2 regions of the Robertmurraya mangrovi genome follow, and region 1 is predicted to be linked to the other one. Evidence: riboswitches for the same ligand, from Rfam matches in the RefSeq annotation. Region 1 holds a riboswitch; the other holds the start of a gene.
The links. Region 1 has a riboswitch for FMN ahead of SM124_RS05340 (ECF transporter S component). Riboswitches for the same ligand answer to the same signal wherever they lie in the genome.
Positions count from the first base shown of each region.

Region 2: it holds a riboswitch for FMN, as region 1 does, so the genes downstream of both, ribE (riboflavin synthase) here and SM124_RS05340 (ECF transporter S component) in region 1, are expected to answer to the same signal.

Region 1 is NZ_JAXOFX010000002.1:438,451-444,332, reverse strand. It holds gene SM124_RS05355 (RecQ family ATP-dependent DNA helicase) at 1-653, opposite strand, end outside; gene SM124_RS05350 (YpbB family protein) at 644-1,705, opposite strand; gene SM124_RS05345 (ferredoxin) at 2,131-2,379, shown strand; gene SM124_RS05340 (ECF transporter S component) at 2,473-3,054, opposite strand; FMN riboswitch at 3,217-3,353, opposite strand; gene SM124_RS05335 (manganese-dependent inorganic pyrophosphatase) at 3,623-4,558, shown strand; gene serA (phosphoglycerate dehydrogenase) at 5,102-5,882, shown strand, end outside.
Region 2 is NZ_JAXOFX010000016.1:89,874-95,755, reverse strand. It holds gene SM124_RS18970 (hypothetical protein) at 57-839, shown strand; gene SM124_RS18965 (peroxiredoxin family protein) at 954-1,532, shown strand; gene SM124_RS18960 (EcsC family protein) at 1,594-2,403, opposite strand; FMN riboswitch at 2,605-2,755, shown strand; gene ribE (riboflavin synthase) at 3,012-3,665, shown strand; gene SM124_RS18950 (bifunctional 3,4-dihydroxy-2-butanone-4-phosphate synthase/GTP cyclohydrolase II) at 3,726-4,919, shown strand; gene ribH (6,7-dimethyl-8-ribityllumazine synthase) at 4,935-5,402, shown strand; gene SM124_RS18940 (EAL and HDOD domain-containing protein) at 5,725-5,882, shown strand, end outside.

The DNA.
Region 1 (5,882 bases):
TTTTTTTGTTTATCAACAACACTTTCTAACGATTCTACTCGAATCGAAATATTCGGACGGTCTACTGAATAAATAAATTCATTCCACATTTCAAGGTTCAGTGACTGAATGATGTCACTAACGACCTCTTTTGTAGCCGTTGCGGTTAAAGCTAACGTAAGAGGATTGCCTAGCTTTTCTCTCACTGTTCCAAGTTTCATATAATCTGGCCTAAAATCATAACCCCACTGGGAGATACAATGGGCTTCATCCACTACAAAAAGAGCAATGTTAAGCTGTTTAAGTTTATGAACGACAAAATCAATTGAAAGCATTTCAGGAGAAATAAAGATAAATTTATATTGATCAAGACGTGAAAAGATCTGTGTTCTTTCATTTTTATCTAGAAAAGAGTTAAGAGCTACCACTCTTTTCTCTCCACGAATAATAAGCTGCTCGACTTGGTCCTGCATTAACGATAATAAAGGTGAAACAATTAGTACCTGTCCCTCTAATAAATAAGCAGGCAGTTGATAACAAAGTGATTTACCGGTCCCGGTTGGTAACATGGCCATCGTATGAGAGCCTGACAAAATAGAAGTGATGACCTCTTTTTGTCCATGTTTAAATGAATGATAATTAAAATGCTTTTTTAATAGTGATTCTAGCTCCATTTTGAATCACCAAATTTTGAAATGACTAAGCGTATTTTAAAATAATCCATATGTTGAACATACTGTCTAATTTGCTTTAATTGTTTTGAGGGAGATATTTTAGCAGCAGCTAATATTTCAGCTTGTTCATTTTCGTTAACATAAGGTTCTATACTGAAGTTTTTCATGTTCAGAGCTAACTCAACAATATGGTCATGAATGGTGCTCATTTTCAACCTCCTCATAAAGGCTATTTCCTCTATTGAGTAGCCTTTTTGGATAAGATTATAAGTACTTTTGGTAGAATGTGTGAGTGGAAGCTCCTCATTAAAATTATCAATCATAGAGAACAATATGGGGTAACATTCAGGATTCGTGGAAATGACGCTAATCATATAATGTAATAAACTAATAAAATTATAATGATAAAAGCTATTCTCTATATTTAACACCCCTGCAGCTTGTTGATCAGTTAACCCTATTGTGTTGTAACCTGTTAATCTAATAACGACAGATGAAGGGTCTAAATCAGGTTCATTTTCAAAACAGCCAATTAATTCTTTTAAAAGGACTTCGCTTAACTCACTACGATTAACTGGAATAGTAAGTAAGAATTTCTTAAGCCAAATTTGAACTTCTCTATCTTTTTGAATCGGCAAATACCTTGTTTCCCCATGTTGAAGGTTGGATGCAACTTGTACCAACAAGGAAAGCCTTCTCCAAAATATTTCTGTATACTGAAAGGTCCAGCCGTTTAAATATTTTAATATTGGGTATTGATTACAAAAGGGTTTTACAATTTCTAAACCTTTTTCAGTTACTAAAACATGTGAATCTTGTTTTTTCATAATGTGTCCTTGATTCAGCAAGGTTTTAATAATAGATTCTAACTGTTCACGTGTTATCTGATGGTAGGAACCAAAATAAGGTAACAGCTGAAAAAGATGGGCATCCTGTAAAGTTTGGGAAGACTTCTTGCCTTTTAACAGGTGGTATATAGAATAAATGGTCCTCTCACCGTCTATTTTATATAAACAGAATAGGATAACTTTTTCTATAAATAGAAGGTTCATTCAATCACCTTAGGAATAATATTTTTTTGTGACTAAATAATCAATATAACCATGGTAATAATATTGTAAGAAAATATTTTAACTCCTGGTTAGTGATTAATATGCAAATTTCTCACTTTAAACATAATTCTATTTTATCACGAATAGAATAATTAAGTTGAAGTAAATTCTTCTTTAACTTCCTAGTGTGTTTAGTTCAGGATTCATTTTTCACATAATAAAAACATTTTTTTAAACATCCTGTCCTTATTTTAAGGCTAAAAGTTGTCTAAACCCTTATATGATAAGCATTCTCAATGCTTTTTCTATTGAAAAGTTATTCATTCACCTTTACAATAAAAGATGAGGAATGCGTTTCCATTTAAATTAAAATGGAATACACTATTAAGAGAAAAATGTTTTAATTCATTGGGAGGTTTTTTTTCATGGCAAAATACACAATTGTAGACAAAGAAACTTGTATCGCATGTGGCGCTTGTGGAGCAGCTGCACCAGATATTTATGATTATGATGATGAAGGCATTGCGTTCGTTACTCTTGACGACAACCAAGGGATTGTAGAAATTCCTGATGTATTAATCGACGATATGATGGATGCATTCGAAGGCTGTCCAACTGATTCAATTAAAGTTGCAGACGAATCTTTTGATGGCGATGCATTAAAATTTGAATAGTATTCAATAAAAAATCCCCTAGTAGGGGATTTTTTTTGTCACAAAATAAACAACAGCAACGTTTCCATCGTTGCTGTTGTTAACTTATATTTATTAAGCACTTTTATACGTACTTTGCTTCATAATCCATGTATTCATTCTAGTAAATAACAGCATAAAGATAACAGCAATAAAAGCACCTTTAATTAAATTAAATGGTAGTATACCCGTTACGATTAGTGTACGAGTTTCAGCTCCCGACATTGCTGGCATATTCAAAAAGAATGTATAGGCAGGTAAAATGACAAAATAATTTAATACACTCATTAATACAGCCATTGTCACTGAGCCTACTACTAAAGCAATTGTCATGCCTTTAGTAGTTTTAAGCTTTTGGTACACATAGTAAGTCGGAAGTACAAATAGTATGCCTGCTATGAAGTTTGCAAAATGCCCCACCGGAACTCCTGTCGCACTACCTGTCATAAAGTAATCTAGTATGTTTTTCAATAACTCTACTAGTATTCCTGCAACTGGACCAAAGATGATGGCGGCAATTAATGCAGGTACATCACTGAAATCGATCATTAAAAATTGTGGAAATGGCGGCAGTGGAAAATTCAATAACATCAAGATGTAAGACAAACTACTCAACATTCCAATTGAAACTAAAGCTTTAACATTAAGTTTTTTCATTTCTTCCTCTCTCCTTTTAGGCCATCTCGCTTAAAGAAGAAAAGTTCAGCAATTTTAACATACCAGTCTATACAAAAACCCTCAAGCTGCCACTTGAGGGATTAGATAAAAAGGTATGCTTAATAAACGTTCAAACTTACATTTTTTGAACGTTTGCAGAACCTCCATCCTCTCCCATCCAGACTTTACTGTCGGCTTTGGAATCGCACCAAATCCTGCCCAAAACAAAAGGCTCGCGGGCTTAGAGAAAATATCTCATCACCGCCGGTCGGGAATTTCACCCTGCCCCGAAGATAGACCAATATTTAATTAACGTTTTTATTATAGCGCACAAATTCTCATTTGGAAATAAGTTTGTTTAGTTACTATTCTTGATTGACTAATATGATCAATTTGGAACAAACTAAACCGGCTTAGGTAGCATAATTTCTTTTGCGGTTCTTCTTAATTTTATGTTAAATTATTAGGTGGAACTTCTGATTATTAATCAAGTTTTCATTAGGCTATTTAAGTTAGCAGCAGTCACAAATTTTACATATTAACAAAATCCATTTAAAAGGAGATCAACATGGAAAAAGTACTTATTTTTGGACATAAGAACCCAGATACTGACTCTATTTGTTCAGCAATCGCTTACGCTGAATTAAAGAAAGAACTAGGAATGAACGTTGAACCTATTCGCCTAGGGGAGATTAACGGTGAAACAAATTATGCACTTGAAACATTTAAAGTTAAACAGCCTCGTTTAGTTGAAGCAGTAGCGAGCGAAGTAAATCAAGTTATCTTAGTGGATCATAATGAGCGTCAACAAAGTGCAAATGATATTGATCAAGTTCGTGTACTTGAAGTAATTGATCATCACAGAATTGCAAATTTTGAAACTAGTGACCCTCTATATTATCGCGCGGAGCCTGTTGGTTGTACTGCAACGATTTTAAAGAAAATGTACAAAGAAAATGGAGTAGAAATTCGTAAAGAAGTTGCTGGACTAATGCTTTCAGCTATTATCTCTGACTCTTTATTATTTAAATCTCCAACCTGCACACAGGAAGATGTGGATGCAGCTAAAGAACTAGCGGAAATCGCGGGCGTTAATGCTGAACAATACGGCTTAGAAATGCTAAAAGCTGGTGCGGACTTAAGTGATAAAACAGTCGAGCAACTAATTTCACTTGATGCGAAAGAATTCCAAATGGGTAATTCCAAGGTAGAAATTGCTCAAGTAAACGCGGTTGATGTACAAGATGTTCTATCAAAACAAGACGAACTAGAAGCAGCACTGAACCAAAATATCGAAAATAAAAACTTAGATTTATTCTTATTAGTAGTAACCGATATTCTTAACAATGACTCCACAGCATTAGCTTTAGGTCAAGCGACAGATGCTGTTGAGAAAGCATACAACGTTACACTTGAAAACAACAAAGCTTTATTAAAAGGTGTAGTCTCACGTAAGAAACAAATCGTACCTATTTTAACAGATGTATTTAATGCAAGAGGATAACCATTAACAGCACGCAGAATTTATAATCTGCGTGTTTTTTTGATTGTTTGGTAGGTGTTAGAAAATAAATCTTTTTATAATATCCGAACATTAATGATATTGAATCATTGTAAGCAAAGGTATTTTAGCTTAAAATCACTGAGTTGATTGGAGCGGAGGGCACTTGACTCCTGCAGGGATAGAGGGAATGGGAGACTCACGCATGGCGGCACGCCGAGGAGGCTCCCATCCCTCCCGAGGAAGAATTTGCTCTTTGAAAAAATCGGGTTTTGGATTTTTTCTTTAATTCTTCCCTGCGGAAAGCAAGTGCCTGGAGCGGAAATTAACGGGCAACATATGTTAACCAAATTAATTTAAGCAATTTATTTACTCATGTTCTAAGCTCCTAATCGCAAAAATAAAACTTAATAATAAATAAAACGCATCCTTTTACATTTTAAAGCGTTTTCATTTTAAACATGAACATTTTCACCAATTGACAATTAAATATTCGTCTTGTAAAATAATCAGAAAATTACAATACATATTTACAGGGGGTTCTTTATGTATCAAATATTAGTAGCTGATGCTATTAGCGAAGACGGATTACAACCACTCTTAGACTTTAAAAATGGCCAATTAATTATCAAAAAAGTAACAGATCCGGATGTGGAATTAGATAAAGTCGATGCCCTGCTAGTCAGAAGTGCCACACAAGTAACAAATGACCTCTTAGAAAAAATGCCTCAATTAAAAATCATTGCTCGTGCCGGTGTTGGGGTTGATAACATTGATGTTACAGCTGCAACTAAACGTGGCATTATTGTTGTAAATGCCCCTGATGGAAATACTATTTCAACTGCAGAACACACCTTTGCCATGATGGCTTCTTTAATGAGAAACATCCCTCAAGCTCACCAATCTGTAAAAAACTTAGAATGGCGTCGAAATGACTTTATCGGTACCGAACTATATGGAAAAATGTTAGGAATTCTAGGAATGGGCAGAATCGGTTCAGAGTTAGCTAAAAGAGCTAAAGTCTTTGGTATGTCTGTCCATGTGTACGATCCTTTCTTAACGAAAGAAAGAGCAAACAAACTTGGTGTAGAATCAAGCTCATTAGATGAAGTCTTGGAACTAGCTGATATCATTACGGTTCATACTCCTCTCACACCTCAAACTAAAGGTCTAATTAATGAAGATACACTAGCTAAAACAAAGAAAGGTGTATACTTTTTAAACTGTGCACGTGGTGGGATTATTGATGAAGATGCACTTGCTAAGTTCCTAGGAAATGGTCACGTTGCAGGAGCCGCTATCGATGTCTTTGTAACCGAACCTCCTG
Region 2 (5,882 bases), on a different contig from region 1:
AACCAAAAGTTAATAGAATTGATTAAAGATTCTATTTGTAATAAGGGAGATCACTTATGAACATTCAACAATATTATCGACAAGCTGCAAACATATCTCTAAATGCTAGTCTAGTCTCCATATATTTACCGGTACTATTTATTATTGTAACATCCATATTTATCCCAAATAGAGAAATTGTTATTTTAACTGTACCTTTTTTACTTTACAGTCTGATTTGTTTTCATAGCTTTCAATTAAATAAAGAGAGATACTTAGATTTAGAAAAAAAAGTTCTAGTTAATCATCATTCTGAAACTTTGTTTGAAGGCGTACATTTTCCAATCACCTTTGTACCTTCACCATCACTCCATCTTCTTATCTATAATCCTGACGGGGTACAAGTAGGAGAAATAAAGGATTTAAATAGTAAAAAATATCGTTGGTTCCTCCCTTACTTTCTTGATAAGCTCATTCCAATCAGCTATGGTTTTTTTGAAGGAGAGCGTTTAGTAGCTATCATTAACATTAAAAAGTATAAGATTGATATATTAAATGATAATAAGGAAATGATAGGATGGCTGGATTTAAACGGTAAAGAGGCAATATCGTATGTCAGTCCCACACATACATTCATAGTCCACCAACTTGCCAGTCCTTTATTTACCGATGTAAAGTTCCTTTCAAAGGAACAGTCTGTAATGTGTCGTGTTAGAAAGGGATGGCTACCGAGAGAGTGGAACAAATTTTCAAATGATCCGAATGTACCTGTATTGTCTTTTAAAAAACATCAATCTAAAGAGGAGCGTTTGGCTTTCCTGGCCCTCATAACTAAATGCTTTCGGTATAGCAATCATTAATAGAACTGAAGTTGAACAGAAAAATGGTTTTAAGTTCGCTCATATAGTATGATAAAAAAAGCTGATTAAGGATGTTTTTTTGATTGGCAATTTTTTACGAAAAGGTAGTTAAATATGAAAAATTTTTTAATAGGTGCCGCTATTCTTATTTTTATTTTAGCAATCATTGATAAGACGGTATTAAAGGAAAAGGGCATGATTAAGCAAGTTGAACAAATAAATCAATATGAAAAAATAGAGGACCCAGCTTCATTACCTATAGGAATAGAAGTGAATCATCGTGCTCCGGAGATTTCCTTAACCACTTTAGAAGGTAACGTAGTCTCCTTAGAAGATTATAAAGGAAAAAAGATTCTATTGAACTTTTGGGCGAGTTGGTGCCCTCCTTGTAAAGCAGAAATGCCCGATATGCAAGAAATGTATGAAAATCAATCAAGTGAAGACTTTGTTGTTCTAGCCGTAAATTTAACTAATACAGAGTCAAAAGGACTTAAAGTGGTGAAAGAATTTGTTGAATCAAAAAAATTAACTTTTCCTATTTTGTTAGATGAAAAGGGAAGAGCAACTTCAGATTATAATGTTCTAACTTACCCTACAAGTTACTTTATTGACACGGACGGTGTTATTCGAAGTAAGGTACTTGGAGCAATCAGTAAGGAACATATGAATAGGGAAATGAATAAGTTACCATAAATAATACAGCCTCATAACAACTTTTTTTCAAAGATGTTGTTATGAGGCTTTCTTTTGTCATCTACTCTGTGGTTGCAGGTTCTATTTGTAGCTTTTCAAGGATCCTACGCTTACGATAAAGCATCATAGCTGTTTCAGATATATCGCCTACAGCCGAACGATTGATAAAAGCTCCAAAAATAAGACCCGCTATTGGAATCATTTGAAAAAGCTTTTTCCACCCTAATTGGTCTCTATAGGTATATACTACTTCACGCCAACCTTGGAGCTCCGATACGACCTCTCTTTCTACTGTATTATCGGGTTGGTCAAACAATGATAGTTGCTGTAATATAGCTTTCTTACCAACAATATCTGAGGAAGTAAATTGTAGACATTTCACAATAAACAGTCGCTCTTTCATATCCTTTGGGTTATAGCCGTAGCACATGGCAATATCTTGAATGGTTTTTAGTTGCATACCTAAGAGTAAAGGTATATCAATGGTTAACGTAAATATTCCGCCAATCCCTGTACTCGCCCCTTGTAAGGTCGCTAATCTCTTTCTATTAACGGTCAGTTTTTCAACTGCTGAGTCCATTTCCAGGATGGATAGTTTTTTTACCTCATCAAAAGTTTGTATTTGAAGATTAGGAAAGTAAGTTTTGATTGAGGAAATGGAACTTAAGTAGCTCCCGCCTGTTTGTAGATACTGACCAAGCTCATCCAATAATAAACCAATCTTCTTTTGAAAAAATGCTGGGGTCCACTTGTCCAACAGTTTAAAAGGAAGGCGACCAATTTTTTCCCAAAACCATAGATCATTTTGTTCTTTTTCCCAGTCCTCACTTTTTCTAAGTTCAATTAATAAGTTCTCTTTACTTTCGCCCACAGAAGATCCGCTCCTTTATTGTTACTAAGAATTTATACGAAATAGTTTCTCAAAAGTTACAAGAAAACTAAAACTTAATTAAATGTTGTATAAGTCATGAGGGGAAATGAGACTATTCAGATAGTTATAATTGCAGAATAGTATTAAATAGTGTATGATTCGTACAAACAACTTAATAAATGAAAAGACTATATTTTTTATAGTCGCCTTCGGGGTCGGGTGCAAATCCCAACCGGCGGTGATGAGGCTAGAAATGCCTCTTAGTCCGTGACCCGGTTTCATATATGTGAAAGCGGTGGATTTGGTGAAATTCCAAAGCCGACAGTAAAAGTCTGGATGGGAGAAGGAGATTTGTATAGTGTAAAAAATATTATTTTTTTACGCTTATTTAACTATGCCTAACCTAATGCCCCCGTGTATACACATATACGGGGGTTTTTGTATTCAAATATAAGATTGTAGGATTGTTCTGGCATGATACTAGTACATAGCCTATTTTTATATTTAACTTTACTAAGTTAAACACTTCTATCTACCACTAAAGACTCCAAGGTGGGATATCCCACTAACTTATTTTGAAAAACTATCCTTCAAAGGAGGGAGCAATTATGTTTACAGGAATTATTGAAGAATTGGGCGTCATGAAGAAAATCAATAAACAAGGGAATACGTTAAAGCTCACAATCCAAGGACAAAAAATATTAAAAGATGTAAATCTAGGGGACAGCATCGCTATAAATGGTGTTTGTTTAACGGTTACAGATTTCACAGACAAGCTATTTGAAGTTGACGTTATGCCTGAAACGTTTAAAAGTACTTCACTTTCTTCTTTAAAGGAAGGCTCTCTTGTCAATTTAGAACGAGCCATGGCTGCAAATGGAAGGTTTGGTGGACACTTTGTAACTGGTCATGTCGATGGGGTAGGTCAGATTGTAAAGAAAACACCTAAGGAAAACGCTATTTATATTGAAATAGCTGTACCGGAAAACTTCGAGCATTGGACCCTTTTAAAAGGATCCATCGCTATTGATGGGACTTCGTTAACCATTTTTGGGTTAGAGGATAATCATGTAACGGTTAGTATTATCCCCCATACAGCACAAGAAACGGTTCTAGGAATGAAAAAAGCTGGGGATATCGTAAATATTGAGTTTGATATGATAGCCAAATATTTGCATCGCTTTTTTATTAAAGGAGATACAAGTAATCAGCCTAAAAAAGGTGTAACGGGCGATTTTTTAAGAGAAAACGGTTTTATGTAGTAGGTTGTCAAAGAGTATTCATTTAACACATGTGAGTATAACAGGAAGGGAGAAAATCCTATGTTCCATTCTATTGATGAAGCACTTGAAGACTTAAAAGCAGGGAAAGTCATTATTGTGTGTGATGATGAGGATCGTGAAAATGAAGGGGACTTCGTTTCGGTTGCAGAATTTGTCACTCCTGAAACGATTAACTTTATGGCTAAAGAAGGTAGAGGGTTGATTTGTGTACCTATCACGGAACCATTAGCCCAAAGATTAGATCTTAAACCAATGGTTGATGTGAATACAGATAGTCATAGTACAGCTTTTACTGTAAGTATTGACCATGTGGAAACAACAACAGGAATCAGTGCTTTTGAAAGGTCCTATACGATAGAAAAACTATTAAACGATGCTGCTAAACCTTCTGATTTTGCTAGACCTGGACATATTTTTCCATTAGTCGCTAAAGACGGTGGGGTATTAAGGAGAGCTGGTCATACAGAAGCAGCAGTTGATTTAGCAAGGCTTGCAGGGGCAAAACCAGCAGGAATCATCTGTGAAATCATGAAAGACGATGGAACCATGGCAAGGGTTCCAGATTTACTGGAAGTAGCAAGCAAATTTGATTTGAAAATCATCACAATCAAAGATTTAATCGAATATCGATTAGAACATGATTCACTAGTTAAAAGAGAAGTAGAGATCGACTTACCAACTGAGTTTGGTAGCTTTAAAGCGGTTGGTTTTACTGATACTTTAACGGGTAAAGACCATGTCGCTTTAGTTAAAGGGGAAATACATGAAGATGAACCTGTTTTATTAAGAGTTCATTCTGAATGTCTAACGGGTGATGTATTTGGCTCCAATCGTTGTGACTGTGGTCCACAGTTAGAAGCGGCTTTGTCCCAAATTGAACGGGAAGGGAAAGGAATTCTTCTTTACATGAGACAAGAGGGAAGAGGAATTGGTTTAATCAATAAATTAAAAGCTTATAAACTACAAGAAGAAGGTTACGATACAGTAGAAGCAAACCACAAGCTCGGATTTAAAGATGATCTGAGGGACTATGGGGTTGGAGCCCAAATCTTACGTAATTTAGGTGTTAAAAAAATGAGGCTTTTAACAAATAACCCAAGAAAAATTGCTGGTTTAGGCGGATATGGATTAGAAGTAGTTGAACGTGTTCCATTGCAGCTACCATCTAAAGAAGAAAATGAAAAGTACTTAAAAACAAAACAGTCCAAATTAGGACATTTACTAAAATTTTAATTGGAGGAATGAATCATGAAAAAAATTATTGAAGGTCATTTAGTAGGTACAGGTTTAAAAGTTGCTATCGTTGTGGCTCGTTTTAACGAATTTATTACTAGTAAATTATTAAGTGGGGCAGAAGATGCTTTAAAGCGTCATGGTGTAAATGATGAAGATGTAACAGTAATGTGGGTACCTGGTGCGTTTGAAATTCCTTTAGCTGCTAAAAAATTAGCGGAAAAAGGAGAGTATGATGCAGTCATTACACTGGGTACCGTTATTCGTGGAGCTACTCCTCACTTTGATTTTGTTAGTAATGAAGTAGCAAAAGGTGTTGCGGGTACGGCCATGCAGACAGGTGTTCCAGTTATCTTTGGTGTACTAACGACAGATTCCATTGAACAAGCGATTGAAAGAGCAGGAACAAAAGCTGGAAACAAAGGTTGGGAAGCTGCTGTAGGAGCAATCGAAATGGGTAACCTTTATAGACAATTAGGATAAGTTTGATATGACAAGAGGACTTTAATAGTTCTCTTGTTTTATATTTGAATTTTAAATTTTAATAATAATAAAAATATTCTTGCTGTTTAAAAGGATATCCTGTAGATTTTAAAGTATTCTATGTTAGAGTTAAATTATCAAAATTCACTAAAAAAATTCACATTTTGTACAAATTTCGACAGTATTATTAATATTGATTGTCTAAGATATATGTAAATAATTGAAATATTGCTAGATAGTGGAACTTGGGTATAAGGTACATTTGTTCTAATAAGAGATTAAATTAGGTAAAATAGATAGAGATTTTTTCGGGGGTTTGACTATGGAAGTGTTTGTAGCAAGGCAACCAATTTTTAATAGAGGTGAGGAAGTTTTTGCCTACGAGCTTCTCTACAGAAGTAATGAGGAGAATGTCTTCCCTAATATCAATGGAGATCAAGCAACAGCCGATGTAATCATTAATAGTTTTTTAAATATTGG